DNA from 3 places in the Ancrocorticia sp. genome. Region 2 is predicted to be linked to each of the others. Evidence: riboswitches for the same ligand, from Rfam matches in the RefSeq annotation. Region 2 holds a riboswitch; each other region holds the start of a gene.
What was found. Region 2 has a riboswitch for thiamine pyrophosphate ahead of thiM (hydroxyethylthiazole kinase). Riboswitches for the same ligand answer to the same signal wherever they lie in the genome.
Positions count from the first base shown of each region.

Region 1: it holds a riboswitch for thiamine pyrophosphate, as region 2 does, so the genes downstream of both, ACTHV6_RS02350 (thiamine ABC transporter substrate-binding protein) here and thiM (hydroxyethylthiazole kinase) in region 2, are expected to answer to the same signal.
Region 3: it holds a riboswitch for thiamine pyrophosphate, as region 2 does, so the genes downstream of both, ACTHV6_RS08710 (MFS transporter) here and thiM (hydroxyethylthiazole kinase) in region 2, are expected to answer to the same signal.

Region 1 covers NZ_JBQCZW010000003.1:125,360-129,633, forward strand. Annotated here, with positions in the region: gene ACTHV6_RS02325 (Na+/H+ antiporter subunit D) at 1-661, shown strand, start outside; gene ACTHV6_RS02330 (Na+/H+ antiporter subunit E) at 654-1,292, shown strand; gene ACTHV6_RS02335 (monovalent cation/H+ antiporter complex subunit F) at 1,292-1,690, shown strand; gene mnhG (monovalent cation/H(+) antiporter subunit G) at 1,683-2,057, shown strand; gene ACTHV6_RS02345 (DUF4235 domain-containing protein) at 2,067-2,357, shown strand; TPP riboswitch at 2,369-2,471, shown strand; gene ACTHV6_RS02350 (thiamine ABC transporter substrate-binding protein) at 2,503-3,549, shown strand; gene ACTHV6_RS02355 (ABC transporter permease) at 3,553-4,274, shown strand, end outside.
Region 2 covers NZ_JBQCZW010000018.1:20,811-25,084, reverse strand. Annotated here, with positions in the region: gene thiD (bifunctional hydroxymethylpyrimidine kinase/phosphomethylpyrimidine kinase) at 1-718, opposite strand, end outside; gene thiE (thiamine phosphate synthase) at 715-1,533, opposite strand; gene thiM (hydroxyethylthiazole kinase) at 1,530-2,366, opposite strand; TPP riboswitch at 2,354-2,453, opposite strand; TPP riboswitch at 2,559-2,648, shown strand; gene ACTHV6_RS07230 (TenA family protein) at 2,718-3,470, shown strand; gene ACTHV6_RS07225 (ABC transporter ATP-binding protein) at 3,467-4,274, opposite strand, start outside.
Region 3 covers NZ_JBQCZW010000025.1:13,508-17,781, reverse strand. Annotated here, with positions in the region: gene thiM (hydroxyethylthiazole kinase) at 1-40, opposite strand, end outside; gene ACTHV6_RS08710 (MFS transporter) at 37-1,473, opposite strand; TPP riboswitch at 1,463-1,557, opposite strand; gene ACTHV6_RS08705 (glutathione S-transferase C-terminal domain-containing protein) at 2,131-3,228, shown strand; gene ACTHV6_RS08700 (GNAT family N-acetyltransferase) at 3,225-4,274, shown strand, end outside.

The sequences.
Region 1 (4,274 bases), on a different contig from region 2:
CACTCTCGTTTCCCACATGGGCTACATGGTGTGGGGCGTCGCGCTGGGATCCACGGGCGGCTTCTCCTCCACAGTCTTCTACGCGGTTCACCACATCACGGTCCAGACAACACTGTTCTTGGTGGTGGGCCTGATCGAACGCCGCACCGGCACCACCTCGATGAGCAAGCTGGGATCCTTGGCTGCCGGAACCCCCCTCATCGCGGCGCTCTACTTGATTCCCGCGCTCAACCTTGCAGGCATCCCACCGATGTCCGGATTCCTCGGCAAACTGGGCCTCATGGAGGCATCGGCGCATCGTGGCACCGGTTTGGATTGGCTGTTGATTGCAGCCGGAATCATCACCTCGATCCTTACCCTGTACGCCGTGATTCGCGTGTGGAACATGGCGTTCTGGCAGGAGGCCCCGGACCCGTTGCCGGAGAATGATTGCCCGAAGGGCATGATCGGTATTGCCGCCACGCTGGTAGCCGTTACGCTGGGGTTGTCAGTGATCGCAAACCCACTGCGCCACTTCACAGATGACACGGCGGTTGAACTCAGAGCACGTGCCCCCTACATCGCCACCGTTCTTCCACAGGAAGGCCAACGTGGGGAAGGTATTTCCCCGAACGTCACGGATGATCACATGGAGGAGCCCGAAGGAGGCAACGATGAGTAAGTCACGGGACGCTATCCGAATAGCAACGCAACGCCCGGGCCGCTTCCCACACGCCTCGCTGGGCACACTCTTTTGGTGCACGCTGGTCTGGGTGTTGTTGTGGGGTGAAGTCACCCCTGGCAATATCGTCTCGGGCTTCATCCTCGCGCTCGCAATCACCAGCGTGGCACCGTTCCCCGCCATGAGCTTCGATGGGCGTTTCCGCCCGCGCGGCCTCGTGATACTCGGCGCACACTTCGTTTACGATCTGGTGTTCTCCTCCATTCAGCAGGCACTCTTCATCGTGCGCGGGCGAAAAGCCAAGGCCGCCATCATCCGCGTTCAGCTCCGCTCCGAATCTGACATGTATTTGGCCATGGCAGCCGGCATGGCCGCGGTAGTTCCGGGCACAGTCCCGGTGGAAGCGGACGCCTCAACCGGCACGATGTACATTCACGTATTCGATGTAGGCCTATCGGGCGGTGTTTCGGCTGCTCACAATTCGATCCTCGACCTAGAGGAGAGGATTCTGCGCGCATTCGCCTCACGCGACGAACTTATTCGCGCTGGCTTCGTACCGGGCCCCACCTCCCGATCGGGCCTCTTGCCGGTCCCATTCGCCCCAGTGTACGAATCGACGGAGGAGGACTAATGATTTGGGTAGTTGGAGTATGCGGCGTGATGCTATTCATCGCTGCCGCCGCCGTGCTGTTCCGCATCGAACGTGGCCCCTCCACGCTTGACCGCATGGTTGGCGTGGACGTGATGACCTCCATCGTGCTGGGGGCCCTGGCGCTCCTCGTTGCATATACCACCAGGGCGGATTTGTTGGCTGTCTTCGTCGTCGTCTCCGTCGTCGGCTTCCTCGGATCGGTGACCCTCGCACGAGCCGCGCGCCCCGACGATCCGGGCAAACGCCGAATCCTCACCATCGAGGAGGAAGAAGCGATCGCGGCCGCGGAGGCAGCGGAAGAAGAATCTGATTCGGACGAAGATAGTGCCGAACCCGTCCATCCGGATGGGAGCGACGAGGAGGAAACCAATGGATGACGTTCTGGACATCGCCGGTGCAATCTTCCTCATCCTTGGCTGCACGCTCACGCTGATCGCCGCGATCGGGCTGGCGCGCTACCCGGACCTGATTTCGCGCCAGCATATTGCCACGAAGCCGCAAGTGCTCTCGCTGATCCTGAACCTGACCGGCGCGGCGATGATCGTGCGCGATTCCACCATGACGTGGACGATGATCCTCGTGATTGCCTTCCAACTCATCACGTCCCCGATTTCGGCCCACATGCTTTCGCGCGCCGGATACCGCACGGGCAGGGTGGATTCTGGCGAACTGGTGGTGGACGATTTGCGGGAGGACCTACACGTGGCGCCAACCGAGCGCGATAATAGGAAGAACACTCATTAAGGAGAAGGTATGGATATCGGCTGGAAAATCATCAGCGCTGGCGCCGGAATCGTGTCAGGCTTCCTCGCGAATAAACTCGCGGACGGGATCTGGAAGGTGGCCGTTGGCCGGGACCATCCCAATGAGGAGGATTACACCGAACCGCTGCGCGATGCTCTGGTCTTTTCCGTGGTGTCCGCCAGCGTGGCCGCGGTGGTGAACCAGTTGGTGATGCGTCAGGCCTCCAAGTGGTATGGGCTGGACAGGGCCGCTGAGGGTGCCCAGCAGGTTGCGGACGAGGTAGCCAACGCGGCGGACTGATTGCTAGGCTGTGGGATCGACAGGGGAGCGCCAACGCGGTGCTGAGAGTGCGAAAGCAGACCCTCGAACCTGATCCGGATCATACCGGCGCTAGGGAGTCGAGTTCTCTCCTCACTTCGGTGAGCCCTCCTTGATTGGAGGAAGAATGAAGCAGCAGAAAATCGCGGCTACGGCAGTGGCAGCGTTGGCCTTGGGTGGGCTCGCCGCCTGCTCCGGGGACGATTCGCAGGGTGGGGACGCGGGATCGGCGCCCGATTCCGTCACGGTTCTGGTCCACGATTCGTTTAACGTTCCGCAGGATTTAATTGACCGGTTCGAGGAAGAATCAGGTTTTGAATTGACGACGACGGCGCCCGGCGATGCCGGGGTTGTTGTCAACCAGCTGATTCTGGCCAAGGACAACCCCACGGTGGATGCCGTGTACGGCGTGGAGAACTTCTCCGTGCAAAAGGCCGTGGATGAGGGTGTGTTCGCCAACTACACCTCTGGGGATTTGCCAGCGAGTGGGGCGGACTACACGCTAGACGGCGCCGTGACCCCCATCGATCTGGGGGATGTGTGCGTGAATGTGGATCACGCGTGGTTCGAGGAACAGGGTATGGACGAGCCGGCCACCTTCGATGATCTGGCCAAGCCTGAATACGCTGAGCTTCTTGTGGTTCAAGATCCGGCGGCTTCTTCTCCCGGGCTCGCCTTCCTCGTGGGAACCGTTGAGGCCCTGGGCGAGGATTCCTATCTGGACTACTGGCAGAGCCTGCTGGATGGCGGCACCAAGGTGGCTTCCGGATGGTCGGATGCCTACTACTCTGATTTCTCTGGCGCTGAGGGCGAAGGCGATTACCCGCTGGTTGTTTCCTACGCCTCATCACCGGCCGAAAGCGCTGGGGCAACTGGATCGCTGGACGATACCTGCGTGCGGCAGATCGAATATGCCGGCGTTGTGGAAGGGGCAGCTAACCCCGAGGGAGCTCAGGCGTTCATCGATTTCATGCTCTCGGACGATGTGCAGGCAGCGATCCCTGGTGAAATGTACATGTACCCCATCAACGATCAGGTCGAGCTTCCTGAGGAGTGGGCTGAATATGCCGCTGCTCCCGAGAATCCGATCGAGGCCGATACCGCCGTTGTGGCGGAGAACCGCGACACGTGGATCAAGGATTGGACCGCACTGTACGAGGAGAGCGGGAACTAACCTTTGCAGGTCACGCACCGATCGAGCGGGGGCGGCCGGGGTGGCGGGGCTCGGCCAGACGTTCGTGCTGCCCGGCACCGTGCTGGGCGTGGCAACCCCGCCGGGCTTGGCCAGATCGCGGCATGGTCAGGCGCTGTTGCTTTGCCCGTTGCCTTCCTCGGGGTATTCTTCGTGTGGCCCGTCGCGGCCATGCTGGTTCGCGGATTCGTGGGCGATGCGGGCTGGGACTTTTCGGGTTTCGCCGAGGTTCTGAGCCAAGAACGCACGTGGCGGATCATCTGGCAAACGCTGTGGATGGCGCTGGGCGGGACCGCCGGGGCGGTGGTGCTGGGTATTCCGGGGGCTTATGCGCTTTATCGGTGCACGTTTCCGGGGAGCCGCGTGCTGCGCGCCATTTCCTCGGTTCCCTTCGTGCTGCCCAGCGTTGTGGTGGGCGTGGCCTTCCGCGCGCTGCTTGGTAAAGGTGGGGCGTATGAGGCGTTGGGACTGGACGGTACGGCCAGCGCAGTGGTGATGGCCATGGTGTTCTTCAACTTCTCGGTTGTAGTGCGCACCGTTGGTGGCATGTGGGCCGGGCTGGATCCGCGTGCGGAGGAGGCGGCACGAACACTGGGGGCATCTCCCTTGCGCGCGCTGTTCACGGTTACGCTTCCGGCGCTGCGGCCCGCAATTGGTGCGGCGGCCAGTCTCGTGTTCCTATTCTGTTCCACCGCATACGGGATCGT
Region 2 (4,274 bases):
CCAGCGCGTTGCCCGCGCCTTGGTGTAGGAGCTTCGCCACCTCGGCGGTGATTGCCGCGGAGAGGGTGCATCCCGTTCCGTGAGTGTTCGGCGTGGCCACCCGCCGATGAATGAACTGGCTGACCTCGCCGCTACCAGTCACCAGGACATCCACAACGTCTCCTTGAGGTGCATGCCCACCCTTAAGGAGCACGGCGCCGGCTCCGCGGGACACAAGCTCGCGGGCCTGCCGCACCATCTCCGGAGGGCTCGCAGCCTCCGCCACGTCATCCCCAAGCAGGAGAGCCGCCTCCGGCAGGTTGGGCGTGATCAGATCGGCAACCGGCAGCAACAGCTCGCGCACGGCATCCACAGCCGAAGCCTCCAAAAGGCGATGCCCCGACGTGGCCACCATGACGGGATCAACCGTGTAGAAGCCAAGAGAACCAGAGCGCCGGCGATCAACCACCAGCTCCACGAGTGATCGCGAGGCCAGCATGCCAGATTTTGTGGCATCCACGGGCATATCGCCCAGAACGGCATCAAACTGATCGGCAACGAAATCATCGTGAATGGGATACACCCGAGAAACGCCGTGGGTGTTTTGGGCAACGAGGGCCGTGATCACGGTGGTGCCGAAAGCCCCGCGCGCAGCAAAGGCCTTGAGGTCGGCGTGGATGCCGGCGCCGCCACTGGGATCCGTCCCCGCGATGGACAGCGCGATTGGTGGCCGGTTCATCGCGCCCCGCCTAACCGCAACGTTGATTCTTCGGCGGAAACCTTGCCGCCGGCACGGTCCGCACTAGTGAGGGGATCGCCAGCCCTTGCCACACCGGCACTGCCCGGTTCAACTCCACCAATGAGGCCACCCGGATCGAAGGCAGTAAGCAGTTCGGCCGCAGCCCGCCGCGGATCCTCTGCCATGCAGATTGCGGAAACGACGCACATCCCGATGAGTCCACAGTCCCTGATTTCCGCCGCACGATCATGTGTGATCCCACCGATGCCAACCGCGGGCAGCCCGGCTTGTGCAACCAGCTCGCCAAGATGCTCGGCCCCGAGCCCTCCCGGCGCATCGGCCTTGGTTGAGGTGTCGTAGACCGGCCCGATCCCCAGAAGATCCACCGCCCCGGACGCCCGCGCGGCCGCGAACTGGGCCGTATTGGACGCGGAGAGCCCGATGAGAGGCCCCGGCCCGAGCAACGCCCGTACGCGGGCTGGCGTGGTGTCTGATTGCCCGATATGGACGTGAATGGGGATGCCTTCGTCCAGAAGCCGCCGGGCTACGTTCACCCGATCATTGACGACGACGGGTACGTACCTCCCACTTCCGCCCATAGCCGCGGCTACGGCAGCGATAACCTCTCGCGTCAGCGAGTAAAAGCCAGCATCATCCAGATCCTTATCGCGCACCTGAACGATGCCAGCCCCACCGGCCACCGCCTCGTATACAGTTTCGGCCACACTGCGGCCAGCCGACTCGCACTGAGCGGTATCCGTCACCAGATACAGCCGGGCATCAATCCCCGCCAACCGCGGGCTGGCAGCGATCATGACGCAACGCTTTCAAGAGAACTCAGCTCAACCCGTGCGCCCGCCAGTTCCTCTGCCGTCACGGCATGGAGGGCGTCCAGAAAGGCCACAGAATAGCTTCCAGGACCGTGAGCATCGCGGCCAGCACGCTCCCCGGCAACGGCGAAGTGTGCGTGGGCGGCAACAACGACATTCAAGCGTTCCGAGGCAGTATCGGCACCCGCGAGATAGGCGGCGGTGAGCGCACCAAGCGAGCACCCGGTCCCGATGACGAGCGGCATCAACTCGTGCCCTCCATGCACACGCACAACATGGTCCGTCCCGTTGATGTGGGCAACTACGGCGTCGGTCTTCCCGGAGATGGCAACAACCGCTCCGGTGGAACGCGCCAGCTGGGCGGCGGCAGGTAGGACGGCATCCACCTCATCGGTGGAATCAACTCCACGCCCGCCAAGCCCGGCACCGGCCAGAGCCGCGATCTCGGAGGCGTTGCCGCGAATCGCGGTGGGATTCATGCCGGCAGCACGGCGAATCCTCGACGTCCGATACTCGATTGCCCCAACGCTCACCGGGTCAAGAACCCACGGGTGGCCTTCTGCAAGAGACGCCTCAATGGCGGCATCGGCGCCAAGAAATTGGTGGCTAGTGGCAGTCCCAAAGTTCACGAGCAGGCCATTCGCGATCCGAGCGAACTGCGCGGCATCAGCTTCATGGTCCAGCATCGCCGGTGAGGCACCTGCCGCTAGAAGAACGTTGGCGCTGAACTGTTGCACAACGGTATTCGTGATGCACTGGATCAGCGGGTTGGTGGTACGCAATGTGTTGTAAGCAGAATGCAGGTTGAGGTCAACCATGACAATCCCTTCGCTAGAGTTAACCAGATCAGGTTCGATGGGTGTTTTCTCAGCCCGCACTCTCGCGTGGCACCCCATGTCACGTGTAACCCTATCAAGGATCGCCCTGCCGCGAGCGTGATTTTGTAGGTTCGCGGAGCGCCGTCGTCGTCGAAATAAAAACTCTCGGTGAGCTGAGTGTGCGATACTCGTACTGCAGACACGGGGTGCCCATCTGGGCTGAGAGAAACCCGAGAACCTGATCGAGTTCGTACTCGCGGAGGAATGTCAAAGATGCGGGCGGTGCCATCATCGCCAACTCGCGCATCGCTCCCGCCCTGTGTCTATGAGACGTAGTGAAAGGGACGAGCGATGACACTGTTTGACGATCTGAAGGACGCAATTGCCCCCGAGTGGGAGGCCTACACCAACCATGAGTTTGTGCAGAGGCTTGGGGAAGGAACGCTGCCGCTCCAGGCCTTTCAAGACTACCTCGTGCAGGACTACCTGTTCCTTATTCAGTTCGCCCGCGCGAATGCCTTGGCCGCATACAAGAGCCGGAGGCTCGCGGACATTCGTGAGGCCAGCGATGCGCTCTCACTCATCCTTGACGAGACGAAGCTGCACCGCCGCCTGACGGAGCGGTGGGGGATTTCTCTGGAGGAGCTGGACGCGGCTCCGGAAAAGCAGGGCACCGTTGCCTACACGCGGTACGTGCTGGACGCCGGGATGTCCGGCGATCTGCTGGATCTGCACATTGCTCTGGCCCCATGCGTGATCGGATACGCGGAGATTGGGACCGCGCTTGAGCCAGTGCTCCGGGCGAATGGGGCTGGGTTGGGAGAAAGGGCTGGCGCGGTAGGCGGCGCGGGAGGCAGCGCGGGCAGTACGGGCGGTGACGGCGAGGCCCACCCCTACGCAGAATGGATCGAGGAATACGCCGGGGCGGAATTCCAAGCCGGAGCAGCAGCGGCTATCGCACGCCTTGATGCGCTTTCTGACGGCGGGGCGATCAGCTCGCGGCGGTTCGCCGAACTAGTGCGGGTTTTCCGCGCGGCAACAAGGCTTGAGAAGGAATTCTGGCAGCAGGGGCTGGATGCGGGTTCGTCGTCGTTACAAAACTAACGCCGTTCCCTACCCAGCGGAACAACCTGCGGAGTGCCCACGGCCGGGTCCGGGACCACGAGGCACTTGAGATCAAATACGCGTTCCACGAGGTCTGCGGAGACGATCGTGCGCGGGGTGCCTTCGGCCATGATGTGGCCGTCGCGCATGGCGATGAGGTGGCTGGCGTAACGCGCGGCGTGATTGAGATCGTGGAGGACGGCCACGATGGTGCGGCCGGCAAGGTTGAGGTCCGTGAGCAGTTCGAGGAGCTCGATCTGGTAGGTGATGTCGAGGAAGGTGGTGGGTTCGTCTAGGAGGAGGATGTCGGTTTCCTGGGCGAGCGCCATGGCTACCCAGACGCGCTGGCGTTGGCCGCCGGAGAGCTCGTCTACCAGCCGTCCCGAGAGCCCGTTAACGCCCGTGGCTTCCATTGCTTCGGCCACGGCCTTTTCGTCCGCCTCGGTCCACTGCTGAATCAGCTTCTGGTACGGGAATCGCCCGCGCGCCACGAGGTCCGCCACCGTGATGCCATCCGGGGCGATGGAGCTTTGAGGGAGGAGGCCGATGCGGCGCGCCACTTCTTTTGCTCGGTAGGAATGAATATCGCGGCCGTCTAGGACGATCTGGCCGTTGCTTGGTTGGAGAAGGCGGCTGAGGGCGCGCAGGAGCGTGGATTTGCCGCAGGCGTTCGGGCCAACGATCACCGTGAAGGATTCGTCCGGGATCGAGACAGAGAGATTCTGGGAAATGGTGCGCTTGTCATAGCCGATGGTGGCGTTTTCGGCGTGGAGGCGGTCCGAGCTGCCCGAATTCGAACTACCT
Region 3 (4,274 bases), on a different contig from region 2:
CCAGGTCCGTGCCTGGCAGTGCCGCGCCCGTGCCGTTCATCGATCGTTGCCTTCGCCAGTTGGTGCGCCGCCATCTAATGGCACCCCGTCGACAACTGAGGCAACCTCATCGAGATCGCGGGAGATATCACGCCTGCTGAGGGCGGGGCCCAGTGCCGCCCCGAGAATCACGAGGCCGGCGCCCACAACGATTAATCCCATGATCGCCGCGTAGGGCCCGAACCATTCCTGCAACGTGGGCAGATAGAAGGGGTAAAGCGAGGGGATGATGAGTGACCAGCTGTAGACGATCCCGTACCCGGTGGAGCGCACCTCGGTAGGGAATCTCTCGGAAAGGTAGGCGGAGATGGGACCGTAGGCCGCCACAGTTGCCACCTGCAGCAGCGAGGCGCACAGTGCTGCTTGAGCCAGAGTGGTGGATTCGGAGGCCGCCCACCAGATGCCCGGCCCGGCGATCAGCGCCACTGTGCCCCAGATGATGAAGAGGTTCCGCCGGCCGATTCTGGTGGAAATATGGCCGGCGAGAATCATGAAGATCGCCTGATTGATCGAGGCAATTCCCATGGCCACAGAGACTTCACCCGAGGTCAGCCCTGTCTCTTCGCCGAGTTCCGCCGTCATCATGACAACCGTGGTTTGGGTGAGGAAAAAGAGGCCGGTCATGATGATGAACGCCTGCCAGAATGACCTAGACCAGCGCCCCAGTACCACGTCCTTGACACTCGCCTTTGGCCGAGCCGTGGCAGAGCGCTCGCGGTGGAAAATCGGGGCATCCGTGACCCGAGAACGATAGTAGATGAGCATCCCAACCGAAAGCAGCGCACCGATCACGAAGAGGATGCGCCATCCCCATGCCGCATAGGCATCGGGCCCCATGAGCGCCAGCAGCCACGCGACGGCGAATGCAATGGAGGCCTGTGCCCACGGCGCCATCGAGAGGATGAGCCCGCTCATGAAGCCGCGCTTACGAGGGGAGGACCACTCCATAGCCAATGGAATGGCGGCGGAGTATTCTCCTGCGATGAAGATTCCCCCGATGAACCGCAGGGCCAGAATTGCCGCAATGGTTCCTCCGCCGAGAAGCTCGTAGGTGGGCATCACCGCGATGAGCAGCGCGCACAGCGCCGTCCCTGTGATGGCAATCTTCGTGGTGCGGGTGCGGCCCAGCTTGTCCGAGATCCGCCCAAAGATCACGCCTCCCAAGGGGCGTCCGAGCATCATTGCGATCACGACGATCGCGCCCGTGGCGGCCGCAGCCCCCGGCCCAGCGAGCACCGCCATCGCCGGAGCTAGTGCGGTGAGTGGAAGGAACATGTGGACGTTGTCTATCCAATTTCCTACGACACCCGCGCGCAGGGCTGCACGCCCGGCCTTGGGCATGGCGGCTGTAGAGGCAGGAGGTTGTGCGGGCGCTGATGCTTGTGATGTGCCGTCCATGGCGGGCGCAGCAGATATTGAAGCGCGTTGATTCACTGGACAATCCCTTCGCTAGTATGAACCAGATCAGGTTCCACGGGTTTAGTCTCAGCTCCGGTTGGAGCACCCCGTGTCCACGTTCAAGTATGGCATCCCGCGCCTTGCATTCTCACGATGTGAACATGCATTAGACATAAACCTATTACCCCCATATGCTAAAGGTGTTCGATTACAGATCACACATGAGAGGGGCGAGCACATGCACAATCAGCAGCTCACCACGAACCTCTACTTCACCCGTGCGGCCTTCTGTTGTCGAATGTGTTGTCGCTAGGCACAGAGTTTTCAACGAAGCCTTTTCTCTGGCCAACCGCAACACGGTGAGCAGCGCCCGTACCATCTGATCACGTATCCCGAGGTCAGTTCGCAACGGGCTCCTGCAGACCGTTTGTCGGCACACCCATACCGCCAGCTTCACTAAAACTCATCCTGCTGCCTTAGCCGAAGCCACTGCCGCCCTCACACGCAGCTTTCCCACGCAGCCTCGAAGGGCAGAGCGTATTTTCTTGCATCCAAAATGCGGGATCTTATACCCAAAACGCAGTGTTTTCCCCGCGAGAGCGCATCTATCAGCATATTTCCGTTCTTCACAAATCTTCTCCACAAACTTTCTTCACACATTCAGCAGACCAATTCCTTCAAAGGAGCACTCCCATGACCGCACTTAAAGCTTCAGTTGAATATGAACTTCTCAATCCTCCGGCCCGAGACGATAGTGCGAAAATGCCAGAAGTTGTTTCCGAGCAGACCCCCGATGGCGGGTTCCGCCGCCAACGCAACTGGTTCACGGCTCGCTTTGGCCAAGAGGATGGCCAATGGCCAGTTGAGGCAGGGCGATACCGCCTGCTAGGAAGCGTCGGTTGCGGGTGGGCACGGCGCCAGCTCATCGTTACCCGGTTGCTTGGCCTGCAAGAGGCGCTCCCATTTGTCCTTCTGTACGGGCGGGATTCGCAAGGTTGGCGCATCTCCGATAGTGACGGCGATGTTGTCCAGCGTTTCGGAACCGACCGCCTCAACGATTTCTACCGAGCCACGGATCCCACCTTTGCCGGCCGCGGCACATCCCCAACCGTCATTGACACGGTCACGGGAAAGGTAGTGACCAACAATTACCACCTTCTCCCCATCGATCTGGAGACGGCGTGGAAGCCACTTCACAAGGCAGATGCTCCCGACCTCTATCAGGCAGATCTGCGCCAAGAAATTGACCTACTCAACCAGCAGCTATTCGACGATGTGAACAACGGGACCTACAAGGCCATCTTCGCTCAGAGCCACAATGCGGCGCTCGCCGCCAAGCGCATTTTCGAGGCTCGGTTGGCCGATTACAATTTCCGTTTAGCTTCGCGGCGCTACCTGTTCGGCGATCGCCTGACCGATTCCGATGTTCGCCTGTTCCAAACTCTCGCATCCTTCGAGCGCAACTACCGCCCAGGCTTCGTGGAGCTGTTCGGTCAGGACGATTCGATCCAGATCAGCGACTACCCCAACCTGTGGGCCTACGCCCGAGATCTGTTCCAGAACGGCCTAGTAGATGACCGGGAAAAGTACTTCCTCGGCCTTGTGCCAGGCCCGTCGGGAGAGTACATCAACAAAGGCGTCATCCGCGGAGAAACCTCCTACCTGCCCACACCGGAAGAATCGCTCGCGGCATGGTTGGAGCCGGCTGGGCGCGAGGGCCTTACGGGTTCGCCCCTGTACACGGGCCCCGGCGGCGGTGGCTCTTATGAGTTGTGGAGCTTTGGAGCATGAGCATCACGTTGAATCCCACCCCGTCGAACCCCACCTCGCTCCACCCCGAGGAGTTGCGCCCCGTCCCCTTAGACGCGGATCATGTGCTGCGTTTGGCTCAGCCACACGAATACGAAGAATTCGGCAACATGCTTGAGGATGCCTTCACCCACGGATGCTGGGTCACCGAGGAGTACAGGCGTGGCCTCCACGCAATTAGCGCGCGGGCAGAAACCAACTACATCTGGGCTGTTGAGCAGCGCTCCTCCGGGAGAATTGTGGCTGGCGTTCTGACTCCGCATCCCGAAGCGATCGCCCGTGGCACCTCAACATTTAACATCCTTGGCGTTGCGCGGGCGGGGCGCGGAAGGGGCATCGGCCACAAGCTGGTGGAGCACGCCATTGACCAAGCACGAACCAACGGTGCAGAAACGATCAGCATCAACTCTTCCCCACACATGGTCCACGCCCACAATCTTTACTACCAGCACGGCTTCCATCGCAGGATCGAACGCGAAACCAAAGTGGTAGATCACGGGCAGCGCCTGTATTCCTTCGAACTTCGGCTCGCACCACCAACATCCCGATTCACCTCAAGGAGGGCTGACACAATGCCCGCACTGTCTCTCACTGACCCGCAGGCTTCGCCAGATAGCGTTCTGAGCCTGGGTCCGTCCCCGATCACCGTTGCCCTGAACCCCACCGACCCCGACCACCTGAGCATCAAGATCTTGTTGAGGCTCACCACGGCGGGGGAGGAATTCGCCGTCGTCGATACGAAAAAAGATCCCGCCCGGATCCACCTCACGCGCGCAGACCGGACGGAAGCGGATCTTGCACCCAAGGACGTGTTGGACGCGCTTGCGGGCGCCCCGACCGGCGGCGCCCCGTACACCGAGGCCTCCATCAGGCAGGATCTGATCGAGGCAGGACGGCGGCTGCCTCGCGCGGCGAACGAGGAGAAGGAAGCGCTGGCACGACTCATCTACGCACGGTTGGGGGTGCTCGATTACGAACTGAGGGACCCGGATGCCTACGTTGCCGGGACCGAGCCCACGCTCGTGGAT